Regions from separate parts of the Streptomyces sp. NBC_01433 genome, predicted to be linked through region 1. Evidence: riboswitches for the same ligand, from Rfam matches in the RefSeq annotation. Region 1 holds a riboswitch; each other region holds the start of a gene.
What was found. Region 1 has a riboswitch for cobalamin ahead of OG413_RS23005 (cobalamin biosynthesis protein). Riboswitches for the same ligand answer to the same signal wherever they lie in the genome.

Region 1 (3,932 bases):
CGATTGTGGTCGTGACAGCTCTCGTGTTCGATTTCACGAACGGTTTCCACGACACCGCCAACGCGATGGCCACCACCATCTCGACCGGCGCCCTGAAGCCCAAGACAGCGGTGGCCATGTCCGCCGTTCTCAACCTGATCGGCGCGTTCCTGTCGGTGGAGGTCGCCAAGACGATCTCCGGCGGGATCGTCAACGAGGACGGCCTCAGAACCGAGGTCATCTTCGCGGCGCTCGTCGGCGCCATCCTGTGGAATCTGCTGACCTGGCTGGTCGGCCTGCCCTCCAGCTCCTCCCACGCCCTGTTCGGCGGCCTCATCGGCGCCGCCGTCATGTCGGCCGGCTGGTCCTCGATCAACGGCGGCACCGTCGTGACCAAGGTGCTGCTGCCCGCGATCGCCGCCCCGCTCGTCGCCGGTCTCGCCGCGCTGCTGGCCACCAGGCTGACGTACCGTCTCAGCCGCAAGGTCACCGACGAGGCGCAGCTGAAGTCGACCGCCAAGGGCTACCGGGCCGGCCAGATCGCCTCGGCCGGTCTCGTCTCGCTCGCCCACGGCACCAACGACGCGCAGAAGACGATGGGCATCATCACCCTGGCCCTGGTCACCGGTGGCGTCCTGTCCCCCGGCTCCAACCCGCCGGTCTGGGTCATCGTCTCCGCCGGTGTCGCCATCGCCCTGGGTACGTACCTCGGCGGCTGGCGCATCATCCGCACCATGGGCAGCGGCCTGACCGACCTCAAGCCGCCGCAGGGCTTCGCCGCCCAGACCAGTGCGGCCACGGTCATCCTGGCCTCCTCGCACCTCGGTTTCTCGCTCTCCACCACCCAGTCCTGCTCCGGCGCCGTGATGGGCGCGGGCCTCGGCCGTAAGGGGGGCGTGGTCCGCTGGTCCACCGCCACCCGGATGTTCGTCGCCTGGGGCCTGACCCTGCCGGCCGCGGGCCTGGTCGGCGCGGGCGCGGAGTTCCTGACCAAGCAGGGCGGCTGGGGCGTCGCCGTCGTCGCGGTCCTGCTCGTCGCGGGCTCCGGTGCCATCTGGCTGCTGTCGCGCCGCAAGCCGGTCGACCACACCAACGTCACCGGCGGCGGCGCGGAGGACGAGCCCGCGGGCGTCGTCACCACGGCCATGGCCGCCGTCACCCCGCCCCCCATCGGCACCACGGCCACGGACCTCAAGACCACCATCTCGGCTCCGGCCGGAACGCCCGCCGACCCGGCGCGGCCGGCCACGGTGTAAGGACAGATCCCCATGAACATCGACTGGGCAGCTCTCGCCTCCGTCTTCGGTGTCAGCCTCGTGGTCACCGTGGCGCTGGTCGGCCTCTTCACGCTCGGCATCATCGGCCTCTCCAAGCAGGCGTCGACGCAGGCTTCGACGGCACAGGGTTCGACGGCGCGGGCGGGCGGCTCCGGCGGCGCGTTCACGCCGGTCCGCGCCGGTGCGTACCTCTGCTTCGCGCTGTGCGTGGCGGCGGTCGCGTACGGGATCTATCTGATCGTCGCCTGACCCGCGTCACCGCTCCTCCATCGGGCCGGACACACCGTGTGTGTCCGGCCCGATGTGCGTCTGGGCACACTGCGGCCCCGCAGGTCAACGGCAAGTTGACGGGCGTTCTCACAGCGTGGTGGACTGCCGGAGCCGTTTACGGCGACAGCAGAGGAAGCCGGTGCGAATCCGGCGCGGTCCCGCCACTGTCACCGGGGAGCAGTCCCCCACATCGGAAGTCACGGTCCGCCGACGCGGGCTGGAAGGCCGGGGGAACTGCGGATCCGGAAGCCAGGAGACTCTCGTCGCCGGTCACGTCGAACCAGGGCGCGGACCCTGAGTGAGGACATACGCCATGCCTGGCCGCCGTGCGCCGGAACCTGTGTCGCCCCCTGCGAGAACCTCCCGCACCGCGGTCGGCTGAGCCATGCGTGCCGACCGCATCTTCGCGTACGGCGCCACGGCCGGACTGATCGGTGACCGCCTGCTCGGTGACCCCCGCCGGGGGCATCCCGTCGCCGGGTTCGGCCGGGCGGCGGCAGCCACCGAGCGCCTGCTGTGGCGCGACCACCGCGGGCGGGGCGCCCTGCACACCCTCGTCTGCGCCGGAGGCGCCGCGGGAGCCGCCGCGCTGGCCTCCCGTGCCGTACGGGGCCGCCCCGCCGCGGCTGTCGCGCTGACCGCCGCCACCACCTGGTCCGTGATCGGTGGTACGTCGCTGGGCCGTGAGGCGCGCGCCATCGCGGGCGCGCTCGCCGCCGGGGACATCGACGTGGCCCGGGAGCGGCTGCCTCATCTGTGCGGGCGTGATCCGCACTCGCTCGACGGGCCGCGGATCGCCCGCGCCGTGGTCGAGTCCGTCGCCGAGAACACCTCGGACGCCGTCGTCGGCGCCCTCGTCTGGGGCGCCCTGGGCGGGGTCCCCGGACTCGTCGCCTTCCGGGCCGTCAACACCCTGGACGCCATGGTCGGCCACAAGTCGCCCCGCTACCGGCGCTACGGCTGGGCCTCGGCCCGCCTGGACGACCTGGCGGGATGGCCCGGAGCCCGGCTGACAGCCGCGCTGGCCGTGGTGGCCGGGGGACGTCCGGGCGAAGCCGTACGGGCGTGGCGTGCGGACGCGGGCAGCCATCCGAGCCCCAACGCGGGTCCGGTGGAGGCCGCGTTCGCGGGGGCGCTCGGCGTACGGCTCGGCGGGACCCTGGCGTACGCCGGGCGCGTTGAGCACCGGCCGGTGCTCAACGCGCCCGGTCGGGCGGTGGAGAGCGCCGACATCGAGCGAGCGGTGCGACTGTCGCGCCGGGTGAGTGCGCTGGCCCTCGGCGTGTGCGTGGCGGGCCGGCTGATCGCGGGACGGAGACGGACATGAGCGGCGGACTGCTGGTCGCCGGAACCACATCGGACGCGGGCAAGAGCGTCGTCACGGCCGGGATCTGCCGGTGGCTGGTGCGCCAGGGGGTGAAGGTCGCGCCGTTCAAGGCGCAGAACATGTCGCTCAACTCCTTCGTGACCCGCGAGGGCGCGGAGATCGGCCGGGCCCAGGCGATGCAGGCCCAGGCCGCCCGGGTGGAGCCGACCGCGCTGATGAACCCGGTGCTGCTCAAGCCCGGCAGTGACCGTTCCAGTCAGGTCGTCCTGATGGGGAAGGCGGTCGGTGAGATGAGCGCCCGCGGCTATCACGGAGGACGGCAGGAGGCGCTCCTCGGGACCGTCGTGGACTGTCTGGAGCAGCTCCGGGGCACGTATGACGCCGTGATCTGCGAGGGGGCGGGCAGTCCCGCCGAGATCAATCTGCGGCGCACCGACATCGTGAACATGGGCATCGCGCGGGCCGCGCGCTTCCCCGTGCTGGTGGTCGGCGACATCGACCGCGGGGGCGTCTTCGCCTCGTTCTTCGGTACGACGGCACTGCTGAGCGCCGAGGACCAGTCGCTGGTCGCGGGTTACCTCGTCAACAAGTTCCGCGGCGACGTCTCGCTGCTGGAGCCGGGTCTGGACATGCTGTACGGGCTGACCGGGCGGCGCACGTACGGGGTGCTGCCCTTCGCGCACGGCCTGGGCATCGACGAGGAGGACGGTCTGCGCGTCTCGTTGCGCGGTGCCGTACGGGAGTCGGTCGTCGCGCCGCCGCACGGCGAGGACGTGCTGCGGGTCGCCGTGTGTGCCGTACCGCTGATGTCGAACTTCACCGATGTGGACGCGCTGGCCGCCGAACCGGGTGTGGTGGTGCGGTTCGTGGACCGGGCCGAGGAACTGGCCGACGCGGACCTGGTGATCGTGCCCGGTACGCGCGGGACGGTGAAGGCGCTGGCCTGGCTGCGGGAGCGGGGGCTCGCCGACGCGCTCGTGCGGCGGGCGGCCGAGGGGCGGCCGGTGCTCGGCATCTGCGGCGGGTTCCAGGTGCTCGGTGAACAGATCGAGGACGAGGTGGAGTCGCGGGCCGGACAG
Region 2 (3,932 bases), 830 kb from region 1:
GGAAAGCCTGTTTGTGAAGGAGATGCCGGTGGCGGCGGGGGGCATTGTGCTGGGGATCGAGTCGTCGTGCGACGAGACGGGCGCGGGGATCGTCTCGCAGGGCCGTCTGCTCGCTCATGCGGTGGCGTCCAGCATGGACGAGCACGCCAGGTTCGGCGGCGTGGTCCCGGAGATCGCCGCACGGGCGCATCTGCACGCCTTCACCCCTGTCGTCCGGCAAGCCCTCGACCAGGCGGGTCTGCGGCTGTCCGACATCGACGCGGTGGCGGTCACCACGGGGCCGGGCCTCTCCGGGGCGCTCCAGGTCGGCCTCGCGGGCGCGAAGGCCCTGGCCTACGCGATCGACGCCCCCTTGTACGGGGTGCACCACCTGGCGGGGCATGTCGCCGCGGACACGTTGGAGCACGGCCCGCTGCCCGATCCCTGTGTGGTGCTGATCGTCTCCGGCGGGCACACCTCCCTGCTGCTCGTACGGGACCTGGCCCGCGATCCGATCACGCACCTGGGGGACACCCTGGACGACGCCGCCGGAGAGTGCTTCGACAAGGTGGCCCGGGTCTTCGGCCTGCCGTATCCGGGAGGCCCGGCCATCGACCGCGCCGCCCGGGGAGGCGATCCGCGTGCGGTGGCCTTCCCCCGCCCGCTGACCGGGCGGAAGGGGGACCCCTACGCGTTCTCCTTCTCCGGTCTCAAGACCGCCGCCGCGCGCTGGGCCGAGGGACACCGGGGCCGTGAGCTGCCGGTGGCCGACGGCGCGGCCTCGCTCCAGGAGGCGATCGCGGATGTGCTGACCCGCACGGCGCTGGCCGCCTGCCGGGACCACGGCGTCAGGACCCTCGTCGTGGTCGGCGGTGTCGCCGCGAACTCAAGGGTGCGCGCGCTCGCCGAGGAGCGGTGCGCGGCCGCGGGCGTGCGACTGCGCGTGCCCCCGATGACCCTGTGCACGGACAACGGCGCGATGATCGCGGCTGTCGGCGACCTCCTCGTACGAGCAGGAGCCGAGCCCGCCCCCCTCGACGTGTCGATCGACCCGTCCGCGCCCCTGGAATACGCGGCACTGACCCCCGGGGCGGCCGCGGCGAGGGCCGCCTGATGGCTGCCCGCGTCAGGATTCTCCGAGGCGGGTAACTGCTCGCGCACGCCGGTGTCCCGCGCGCCGAGAGGAGCGGACGTCGCCGGTTTCGCCCCCGGGTGGATCACGCGCCCGCTCCGGTCCCTCCGCCCCCTCCGCCCTCTCGGGTCCCTCCGGTTCCGAGGCGCGCCCGGCGCGCGGTCACGGCACAAGTCGGCTGCTCAGGAAGGCTGTTCGAGCGGCCGGTCACGACACGGGGAGTGGAGGGGTGGACTTACTAGGACGTCCAACTATATGTTCGTGGCACAAGGTCCGCGGTGCAGGGAAGCCGGTGTGAATCCGGCACGGTCCCGCCACTGTGACCGGGGAGTGTGCTGCCATCCACACGCCACTGGCGAGGTCTGCCGGGAAGGCGGGCAGCACGCGGGGATCCGGGAGTCAGGATACCGGCCGCGGAATGTTCCGTGTTTCCACGAGGATGGAGCAGACACGCATGGCACCGGTCCGTACGCATACCCACGACCCTGGTGATCCGGCGGAGCGTACCCGAACCACCGTGCGCTCATAGACCTCCGAGGCCCCCGGCCCCGCTGTTCGCTGTCCCACGGCCTTCCCCGGCGGTGCGCCCACCCGTGCGCCCGACGGCGTCCCGCCGTGCCATCCCCGGATCTCACCTGACGAGAGCAGGCATCCATGGTCCGTGAACTCACCCACTTCATCGGCGGCAAGCACACCACCGGTACGTCCGGCCTCTTCGGCGACGTGTACGACCCCAACACCGGCGCCGTCCAGGCACGCGTACCGCTCGCGGGCCATACCGACACCAGGATCGCGATCACCGAGGCGGTCAACGCGCAGCGGGAATGGGGCCGGTGGAACCCGCAGCGGCGCGCCCGCGTCCTGCTGCGCTTCCTCCAGCTCGTCGAGACGGAGCGCGAATCCCTGGCACGGATGCTGTCCGCCGAGCACGGCAAGACCGTGGCTGACGCGCACGGCGACATCCAACGCGGCCTGGAGGTGGTCGAGTTCGCCGCCGGAATCCCGCATCTGCTCAAGGGTGAGTTCACCGACAACGCGGGCACCGGAATCGATGTGCACTCGCTGCGCTCCCCGATCGGAGTGGTCGCGGGAATCACCCCGTTCAACTTCCCCGCGATGATCCCGCTGTGGAAGGCGGCGCCCGCTCTCGCGTGCGGAAACGCGTTCGTCCTCAAGCCGTCGGAGCGGGACCCGTCCGTGCCGCTGCGCCTGGCCGAGCTGTTCCTGGAGGCCGGTCTGCCGCCCGGTGTCCTCAACGTGGTCAACGGCGGCAAGGAAGCCGTCGACACCCTCCTGGAGGACCCCAGGGTCGGTGCGCTGGGCTTCGTCGGCTCCACTCCCGTCGCCGCCCACATCTATGCCACCGCCGCCGCCCACGGCAAGCGCGCCCAATGCTTCGGCGGCGCCAAGAACCACATGATCGTGATGCCGGACGCCGACCTCGACCAGGCCGTCGACGCGCTCATCGGCGCCGGATACGGATCCGCGGGAGAGCGCTGCATGGCGATCTCCGTGGCCGTGCCCGTCGGCGAGGAGACCGCCGACCGGCTCGTCGCCGCGCTCAGGGAACGCATCGGCACACTCCGCATCGGCCGCTCCGACGACCCGGAGGCCGACTTCGGCCCCCTGGTGAGCCAGGACGCCCTCGAACGGGTCCGCCGCTATGTGGACATCGGCGTCACAGAGGGCGCCGAACTCGTCGTCGACGGAAGGGATTTCACCCTGCCCGGCCATGAGAACGGGTTCTTCGCCGGGGCCTCCCTCTTCGACCGGGTCTCCTCACGGATGCGGATCTACCGGGAGGAGATCTTCGGACCCGTCCTGTGCGTCGTACGGGCCGCCGACTACGAGGAGGCCCTGCGCCTGCCCAGCGAGCACCCCTACGGGAACGGGGTCGCGATCTTCACCAGGGACGGTGACACCGCCCGCGACTTCACCCGCCGGGTGAACACCGGCATGGTCGGCGTCAACGTCCCCATTCCGGTCCCCGTCGCCTATCACACCTTCGGCGGCTGGAAGCGATCCGGCTTCGGCGACCTGAATCAGCACGGCCCGGACGCCATCCGCTTCTACACCCGCACCAAGACCGTCACCTCGCGCTGGCCCTCGGGCGCCAGGGAAGGCGCGAGCTTCACCCTCCCCACCATGGGATGAGCGCCATGACCACCACATCGCTCACCGAGGACCAACAGGCCCTGATCGAGACCACCCTCGACTTCGCGCAGGACCACCTGGCCCCCCATGCCGTCCAGTGGGACCAGGACAAGCACTTTCCGCTCGACACGCTGCGCAAGGCCGCCGGGCTCGGGCTCGGCGGCGTGTACGTACGGGAGGACGCGGGCGGCAGCGGCCTCTCCCGCGCCGACGGTGTCCTCGTCTTCGAGGCCCTGGCCTCCGGCTGCCCGTCCATCGCCGGCTACCTCTCCATCCACAACATGGTCGCCTGGATGCTCGACACCTATGGCGACGAGGGGCAACGCGCACGGTGGCTGCCCCGGCTGTGCGCCATGGACGACCTCGGCAGCTACTGCCTCACCGAACCCGGCGCGGGATCGGACGCCGGGGCGATCGGCACCCGCGCGGTGCGGGACGCGGACGACTACCTCCTCACCGGCGTCAAGCAGTTCATCTCCGGAGCGGGCGCATCCCAGGTGTACGTCGTCATGGCACGCACCGGGGGAGCTGGCCCAGACGGCATCTCCGCGTTCGTCGTGGACCGGGACGATCCCGGCCTCTCGTTCGGGCCGAACGAGAAGAAGATGGGCTGGAACGCCCAGCCCACCCGCCAGGTGGTCCTGGACGGGGTCCGAGTGCCCGCGGA
Region 3 (3,932 bases), 4.3 Mb from region 1:
CGCACGTCCTCGGGGATCCAGGCGAAGCCCTGCACGGAACCGCTCGCCTCGCGCAGCGCCTCACGGGTCCGGGCGTCCCAGACGCCGAGCTGCTTCAGCTCGTCCACCAGATAGGCGTTGACCTGGAGGAACTCACCGCTGAGCGTCTCGCGCTTGAACAGGTTGGACACCTGCGGCTCGATGCACTCGTACACCCCGGCGATCGAGGCGATCGTGGCGGTCGGCGCGATGGCCAGCAGCAGCGAGTTGCGCATCCCGGTCTTCGCGACGCGGGCGCGCAGGGCCTCCCAGCGCTCCGGCCAGTTCAGCGCGGTGTCGTAGTGGTCGGGGTGCAGCACGCCGCGCGCGGTCCGGGTCTCGGCCCAGGCCGGGAGCGGGCCCGAGCGCTCGGCGAGGTCGCAGGACGCCTCGTACGCCGCGAGCATGATGCGCTCGGAGATCCGCGTCGACAGGGCCCGCGCCTCGGGGGAGTCGAAGGGCAGCCGGAGCTGGAAGAAGACGTCCTGGAGGCCCATCGCGCCCAGGCCCACCGGGCGCCAGCGGGCGTTGGAGCGCCCGGCCTGCTCGGTCGGGTAGAAGTTGATGTCGACGACCCGGTCCAGGAAGGTCACGGCGGTGCGCACGGTGGCGTCCAGCCGCTCCCAGTCGATGGACCCGTCCGCGACGAACGACCCCAGGTTGACCGAGCCGAGGTTGCAGACGGCCGTCTCGCCGTCGTCGGTGACTTCGAGGATCTCGGTGCACAGGTTCGACGAGTGGACGACGCGGCCCGGCTCGGCGGTCTGGTTGGCCGTCCGGTTGGAGGCGTCCTTGAACGTCATCCAGCCCTGGCCGGTCTGCGCGAGCGTACGCATCATCCGGCCGTACAGGTCACGCGCGGGCATCGTCTTGCGGGCCAGCCCCGACGCCTCCGCCGCACGGTAGGCCGCGTCGAACCCGTCGCCCCACAGGTCCACCAGCTCGGGCACATCGGCGGGCGAGAACAGCGACCACTGCCCGTCCGTGTCGACCCGGCGCATGAACTCGTCCGGGATCCAGTGCGCCAGGTTGAGGTTGTGCGTACGCCGCTGGTCCTCACCCGTGTTGTCGCGCAGCTCCAGGAACTCCTCGATGTCCGCGTGCCAGGTCTCCAGGTAGACGGCGGCGGCGCCCTTGCGGCGGCCCCCCTGGTTGACCGCGGCGACCGAGGCGTCGAGCGTCTTCAGGAACGGCACGATGCCGTTGGAGTGCCCGTTGGTGCCCCGGATCAGCGAACCGCGGGCGCGGATACGGGAGTACGAGAGGCCGATGCCGCCCGCGTGCTTGGAGAGCCGCGCCACCTGGTGGTAGCGGTCGTAGATCGAGTCCAGCTCGTCCTTGGGCGAGTCCAGCAGATAGCAGGAGGACATCTGCGGGTGCCGGGTGCCGGAGTTGAAGAGCGTGGGGGAGGAGGGCAGGTAGTCCAGCCGGCTCATCAGGCCGTACAGCGCCGCGACCTCGTCCAGCGCGCGCACGGTCTCGTCCTCGGCCAGACCGGCCGCGACCCGCAGCATGAAGTGCTGCGGCGTCTCGATGACCTGGCGGGTGTGCGGGTGGCGCAGCAGATAGCGGCTGTGCAGCGTCCGCAGCCCGAAGTAGCCGAAGCGGTCGTCCGCGCCGTCGGCCAGCGACCGCTCGACCAGCGCGTCGAGCGCGGCCGCGTGCAGCGCCACGAAGGCGGCCGTACGGTCGGCGATCAGGCCCTCGCGGTGTCCCACGGCGACCGAGGCGGAGAACGACAGCGCGCCCTGTCCGGCGGCCTCGTCGGCGATGGAACGGCTCAGCAGCCGGGCGGCGAGCCGGGAGTACGCCGGGTCCTCGGAGATCAGGCCCGCGGCCGCCTCGGTGGCCAGCGAACGCAGCTCGGCCTCGTCCGACCGGGCGTTGCGGCCGCGCAGCGCGGCGGCGGCGACCCGTCCGGGGTCGGTGTCGGGCAGATCGACGGTGAGGTCGGTCAGGGTCCGCAGGAGTGCGGTCCCCGGCGCGTCGGTCGTGGCTTCCGTCGCCTCGGCGGCTGCGGCGGAGGCTGAAACCGGATCGGCTGGCGCGATGGTCACTGGGCTTTCCCTCGCTCGGCGGGGGCCGGGCGGAGAGCGGGGCAGCCGGGCAGCGCGAAGCCCGGAGCGGGGCAGCACTGCGTACGGCGTCCACCGGCCCATCCGCGAGGCCCGGACGTCTTGGCGTCCGGTTCGGTCGAGCCGGACGCGCTGTCGACAGGTCGTCGGACTTCGGGTGTGCAAAAGCACACTGAATACACCGTTGCGGGACAGTTCCGGATTCGCACCGGATTCCCCTGCGACGACAGCGAGCACGAGCATACATGTGGGGGCCGCCCGATGAGGCAGCCCCCACATGTTGTGTCGCGAGGTGTGTTGAGCCCTGACGGAGCGTCGGCCGGAGGGCCTCCGGCGGCAGGCCGGGAAGGGGCTTCCAGCCCCGCTGGGAGCCCCGTACGGGGCCGTTCCGCCCACTCCCGCGTCGTTGTCCGGGGCGCCGGAAAGCGTGCGGGCCGCCGCGCCCCCCAGGGGGAGACGTGACGGCCCGCGTACCGCTGATACGGGGGGTCAGTGACCGCCCGGCGCACCCGCCGTCGCGGGCGGCAGCGTCGCCTTGACGCCCGCGTCGCCGACATCCGCCGTGTAGTCGGCGGGGGAGGTCTCGTCGACCCCCGCCGGGGCCTTCAGCGCGTTCAGGACGAGGGTCAGGACGATCACGACGACGACGTTCAGCACGAACGCCGTCAGCCCGATGTAGCCGATCTCGCCGATGCCCGGGATCTCCTTCGACGACCCGCCGAAGTGCTTCTGCGTGGGACTGGCCACGCCGTACGCGGCGACCGTCCCGTACAGCATGCCGACCGCCCAGCCCGCGATCAGCGCCCAGCGGTGGAACCACCGGGTGAAGAGACCGCCGACCAGGGCCGGCATCGTCTGGAGGATCCAGATGCCGCCCAGCAGCTGGAAATTGATCGCGACCGTCTTGTCCATGGTCAGGACGAAGGCCAGCGCCCCGACCTTGACCAGCAGCGAGACCAGCTTGGAGACCTTCGTCTCCTGCGCGGGTGTCGCGTCGGGCTTCAGGAAGTCCTTGTAGATGTTGCGGGTGAAGAGGTTGGCCGCGGCGATGGACATGATCGCCGCGGGCACCAGCGCGCCGATGCCGATGGCGGCGAAGGCCACGCCCGCGAACCAGTCGGGGAACATGTTCTCGAACAGCTGCGGGATGGCCAGCTGACCGTTGTCCACCTTGACCCCGGCGGCGATCGCCATGAAGCCGAGCAGCGCCAGCAGGCCCAGCATCAGCGAGTACAGCGGCAGGATCGTGGTGTTGCGCCGGATCACCTCACGGCTGCGGCTGGAGAGCGTCGCCGTGATCGAGTGCGGGTACATGAAGAGCGCCAGCGCCGAGCCCAGGGCCAGGGTGGCGTACCCCCATTGGCCCATGTCGCCGGGGACCAGGGCGCCGCGCGGCTGGCCGGTCGCCGGGTTCTTCTGCGCGAACGCCTCGCCCGCCTTGGCGAAGATGTCGTCGAACCCGCCCAGCTTGATCGGGATGTAGATGATCGCCACCACGATGACCAGGTAGATCAGGCCGTCCTTGACGAACGCGATCAGCGCGGGCGCGCGCAGCCCGGACGAGTAGGTGTACGCGGCGAGCACCGCGAACGCGATGAGCAGCGGCAGGTCCTTGATGAACCAGTGCGTGGTCTCCCCGCCGCCCACGCCCATGACGTCCAGCACCGCCTGGATGCCGACGAGTTGGAGCGCGATGTACGGCATCGTGGCGAGGATGCCGGTGACGGCGACCGCCAGCGAGAGCCCCTTCGAGCCGAAGCGGCCGCGGACGAAGTCCGAGGTGGTGACGTAGCCGTGCTTGTGCGACACCGACCACAGACGCGGCAGGAAGGTGAAGAT
Region 4 (3,932 bases), on a different contig from region 1:
GCGGCGCAGACCCCCACGTCGCTCCAGCCGACCCCGGCCAGCGAGCCGAGGAGCCAGAACAGCACCCCGCGGGTCTGCTCGGCGTCGGCCGCGGTCATGACGACGAAGGAGGTGAGCGCCGAGAACAGCTGCATCGCCGCGACACCGGAGAGCACGACCCGGTCGACCGTGCCCCCGAGGGTGTGGCTGAGCAGCAGGACGAGGGCGAACGAGCACAGGGCCCCGATGAACGCCCCGGTCGAGATCGACACCGCTCCCCCGCCGACCCCGAGGACGACCACCACGACCGCGCCGGTCGAGGCGCCCGACGAGACTCCCAGGACGAAGGGGTCGGCGAGCGGGTTGCGCAGGAGCGACTGCATCACGGTGCCGCACACCGCGAGCCCGGCGCCGCACACGGCGGCGAGCAGGGTGCGGGGCATGCGCAGGTTCCAGATGATGCCGTCCCGGATCGGAGTGAGTGTCGATTCACCGACGCCGAGATGCGCGGCGACGGCGGACCAGACGTCGGGGACGGAGATCCGGGCCGGCCCGATGGTGACGGCGACCGCGACGGAGAGCGGGAGCAGCGCGAGACCGCAGGTCCACAGCAGTGCGACACGCGTGCGCCGTACGCGGGCACGGGCGCGAGGCGCATGGGGCCCGAGCGCCCCGCCCGGGCCGGAGGGTTGTGCGGGCCGGGTCTTCCCCGCCGGTGCGGCGGCGGCGCGTTCGGTGTCCGTCACCCGCTGAGTCCGAAGTCCCGGAGTCCGGCGGCGACGCGTTCCAGACCCTCGACCGTCCGGATGGACGGGTTCAGGGCCTGGCCGCTGAGCAGCACGTACCGCCGGTGCTTGACCGCGTCCATGTTCTTCGTGACGGGGTTGGACTCCAGGAACGCGATCTTCTTCGCGGCGCTCTCGGCGGTCTGTGCCTTGCGGGTGAGGTCACCGATGACCAGGACGTCGGGGTCGCGGTCGGCGACGGTCTCCCAGCTGATCTGCGGCCATTCCTCGTGGGTGTCGTCGAAGACGTTCTTCGCGCCGAGTTCCCTGGTGATGATGCCGGGGGCGCCGCAGCAGCCGGCCAGGTACGGGGCCTTGGAGTCGGAGAACCAGTAGAGGAGGCTGGCGTCGGCGGCGTCGCTGTCCGCGGTCGCCTTCGCCACCCGGGCCCGCAGCCTGCCGACAAGCTGCTCGCCCCGCTCCTCGACGCCGAACACCCGAGCCAGGTCACGCACTTCGGCGTAGACGCTGTCCATGGTCAGCTTCGCGGTGCGGGATCCGTCACCGCCCCTGCTGTTGTCCTTGCCGGTGCAGTCGGCGGGCGAGACATAGGTGGGGACGCCGAGTTCCTCGAACTGGTCGCGGGGGGCGACGCCGCCCTTGGCGAGCGTCGAGGCGAACGACGCGCTGACGAAGTCGGGTTCCTTGTCGAGGACCTTCTCCGACGAGGGCCGGTTCTCGGCGATCCGCTCCACTTCCGCGTTGGCCTTCTCCAGCCCCTTCATGACCGGGTCGGTCCAGGTGGAGGTGCCCGCGAGCCTGTCGGCGAGGCCGAGGGAGAGGAGGATCTCCGTCGATCCCTGGTCGAGGGAGACGGCCCGTTCCGGTGCGGCCCCGACGGTGACGGTGCGGCCACAGTTCTCGATGGTGACGGGGTAGCCGTCGGCGTTGCTCCCACCGGCCGTCGAGGATTCGGTTCCGCCACCGCAGCCGGTCAGCAGGACGAGTCCCGCCGTGAGCAGGGCAGCGGCACGTACGGGCTGGGCTATGGGCGGCACGGGGTCCCTCTGCGTCTCTGGGCTCATGCGCGGAGCCCGTGGTACGGAGCGCTGCGTCCCGGTGGGGGCCGCAGGTGCCAGCAGGTTTTCGGACTCGGGTTCCTTCGGACGGGGCGCCTTCCCGGAGCACCGTGGTGTTCCAGTGGCCGTGGCCCCGCCCGTCCCCCTCACCGCTGCGCGTCAGTTCCGGTTTCGCACCGGATTCCCTGACTCCTTGCGTGGAGTTCGACTGGCGTTGGCAAGCTATCACGCGCTGTGCCGGGTCCCGGTGGCAGTGCGTCGCGGCCGGTTCGACGAGGGCTGACTCGTAGCGGGCGCGTGCGTTGAAGGGCTGCGCGACGACGGCAAGTGCGTTGCGCCGCGTGAGTTGCGGCCGGTGCGTTGCGGCCGGTGCGTTGCGGCCGGTGCGTTGCGGCCGGTGCGGCCGGGAGGTCGTCCCGCCGCACCGGCCCGAAAGTGTCTCCGTCGGCTACCGGCGCTCGGCTACGGGCGCTGCAGAGCGACCACGGCGTTGTGGCCGCCGAAGCCGAAGGAGTGGCTGACGGCCCGCCGTACCGGCAGCCGCAGCGGGAGCTTGGTGACGCAGTCGATGTCGAACTCGGGCGCCGGGGCGTCCAGGTTGGCGATCGGCGGTACGACACCGTGCTGAAGCGTGAGGATCGTCAGCCCGGCCTCGATGGCACCGGCTGCCCCCATGCAGTGCCCGAGTACGCCCTTGGGGGCGGTGACGGGCGGCCGGTGCGGGTAGGCCCGGCTGATGAGGGCGGCTTCGGTGGCGTCGTTCAGCGCTGTGGAAGTGCCGTGCGCGTTGACGTGGTCGACGTCTTCGGCGCGCCATCCGGCGTCCCGCAGTGCGGCGTCGACGGCTGCTCGGGCGATGGTGCCGGAGGGATGCGGGCTGGTGGGATGGTGGGCGTCCGTCGTGGCGCCGGTGCCCGCGAGCAGCGCCCTGGGGGTCGTGCCCCTGGCGCGGGCGTCCTCGGCCCGTTCCAGCACCATGATGGCGGCGCCCTCGCCCATCACGAGTCCGGCCCGGTCCGCCGCGAAGGGCCGGCAGAGCCTGGACGGGTCGCCGTCCCGGAGCGCCGCTGCTCCCGAGCGGGCGAAGCCGGTCATGGCCACCGGGAACACGATCGACTCGGTGGCTCCGGCGATCGCGATGTCGCACTGCCCGGTGGCCAGCAGATCGCGGGCCACGGAGAGCGCGGTGACCCCCGACGAACAGGCCGTGCACGGCGCCAGACTGGGGCCGGTCGCCCGCATCTGGATGGCGATCTCCGCCGCGGGCATGTTCGGGATCGTGAGGAGGATGCCCGCGGGTGAGGTGGCCGCGGGGCCGCGCCGGTCCAGTGCGACGGCCTGTTCGGTCAGTCCGGCGGAGCCTCCGCTGCTGGTGCCGACGACCACGGCCACCCGGGTCCCGTCCCAGCCTGCGGGGTCCAGGCCGGCGTCGGCGACCGCTTCCCGTGCGGCCAGGACGGCGAACTTGACGTACTTGCCCATGCGGAACGCGGTACGGCCTCCGACCGCGGCGTCCAGATCGATGCCCGAGACCGTGCAGGCGAAGTCGACCGCGCAGCCTTCGAGCTCAGGGACGGTGCGGGCGGGTGAGACCCCGGCGCAGACGCCGTCCCAGGTGGTGTCGGTGTCGTTGCCGACCGGGGTGATCATCCCCAGGCCGGTGACGGCGATGGCGGGCTTGTTCATCGGGCGCAGCTCACCGGCACCGCACCGTCGACGGCCGCACGGATGAACTCCGAGATGTCGGTGAGTGTGGCGTCCTTGTAGAGCGTGTCCGCGTCGGCGTCGACGCCCAGCGTCTCCTTGATGATGACGGCGAACTCGGCGACGGCCAGGGAGTCCATCTCCAGACTTTCCATCGTCGACTCCGGGAAGATCTCGGAGTCGGGCACCTTGAATGTCCCGGCCAGGACCTCGGTGATCTTCGGGTGAATCGTCCTCGCGGCCGTCACGGTCTTCGCGGTGTTCACTGTCTACCTCTCATCGGCATGTACCTCGAACGGCGGGTAGTTGAACGCATCTACCCACCGCCGAAATAACTGGATGACGACGTTCCGGTTACGCCTTCCGGCGAACCGATTCGTCTACGCTCACCTGCGGCTTCTCCAGCCACCGGGACAACACGGAGGTCGTTCCCCAGTACGCCAGC

Region 2: another riboswitch for cobalamin. It lies ahead of OG413_RS26655 (CoA-acylating methylmalonate-semialdehyde dehydrogenase); the one in region 1 lies ahead of OG413_RS23005 (cobalamin biosynthesis protein).
Region 3: another riboswitch for cobalamin. It lies ahead of OG413_RS03485 (ribonucleoside-diphosphate reductase subunit alpha); the one in region 1 lies ahead of OG413_RS23005 (cobalamin biosynthesis protein).
Region 4: another riboswitch for cobalamin. It lies ahead of OG413_RS37090 (ABC transporter substrate-binding protein); the one in region 1 lies ahead of OG413_RS23005 (cobalamin biosynthesis protein).

What each region holds. Positions count from the first base shown of each region.
Region 1 is NZ_JAPEPM010000001.1:5,111,085-5,115,016, reverse strand. Features, by position in the region: gene OG413_RS23015 (inorganic phosphate transporter) at 1-1,235, shown strand, start outside; gene OG413_RS23010 (hypothetical protein) at 1,248-1,505, shown strand; cobalamin riboswitch at 1,655-1,786, shown strand; gene OG413_RS23005 (cobalamin biosynthesis protein) at 1,912-2,853, shown strand; partial or broken gene OG413_RS23000 (cobyric acid synthase) at 2,850-3,932, shown strand, end outside.
Region 2 is NZ_JAPEPM010000001.1:5,943,348-5,947,279, forward strand. Features, by position in the region: gene tsaD (tRNA (adenosine(37)-N6)-threonylcarbamoyltransferase complex transferase subunit TsaD) at 23-1,093, shown strand; cobalamin riboswitch at 1,357-1,542, shown strand; gene OG413_RS26655 (CoA-acylating methylmalonate-semialdehyde dehydrogenase) at 1,766-3,265, shown strand; gene OG413_RS26660 (acyl-CoA dehydrogenase family protein) at 3,271-3,932, shown strand, end outside.
Region 3 is NZ_JAPEPM010000001.1:809,348-813,279, reverse strand. Features, by position in the region: gene OG413_RS03485 (ribonucleoside-diphosphate reductase subunit alpha) at 1-2,075, opposite strand, end outside; cobalamin riboswitch at 2,220-2,349, opposite strand; gene mctP (monocarboxylate uptake permease MctP) at 2,583-3,932, opposite strand, start outside.
Region 4 is NZ_JAPEPM010000003.1:57,285-61,216, reverse strand. Features, by position in the region: gene OG413_RS37095 (iron ABC transporter permease) at 1-593, opposite strand, end outside; gene OG413_RS37090 (ABC transporter substrate-binding protein) at 722-1,789, opposite strand; cobalamin riboswitch at 1,824-2,011, opposite strand; gene OG413_RS37085 (beta-ketoacyl synthase) at 2,246-3,469, opposite strand; gene OG413_RS37080 (acyl carrier protein) at 3,466-3,753, opposite strand; gene OG413_RS37075 (acyl-CoA dehydrogenase) at 3,842-3,932, opposite strand, start outside.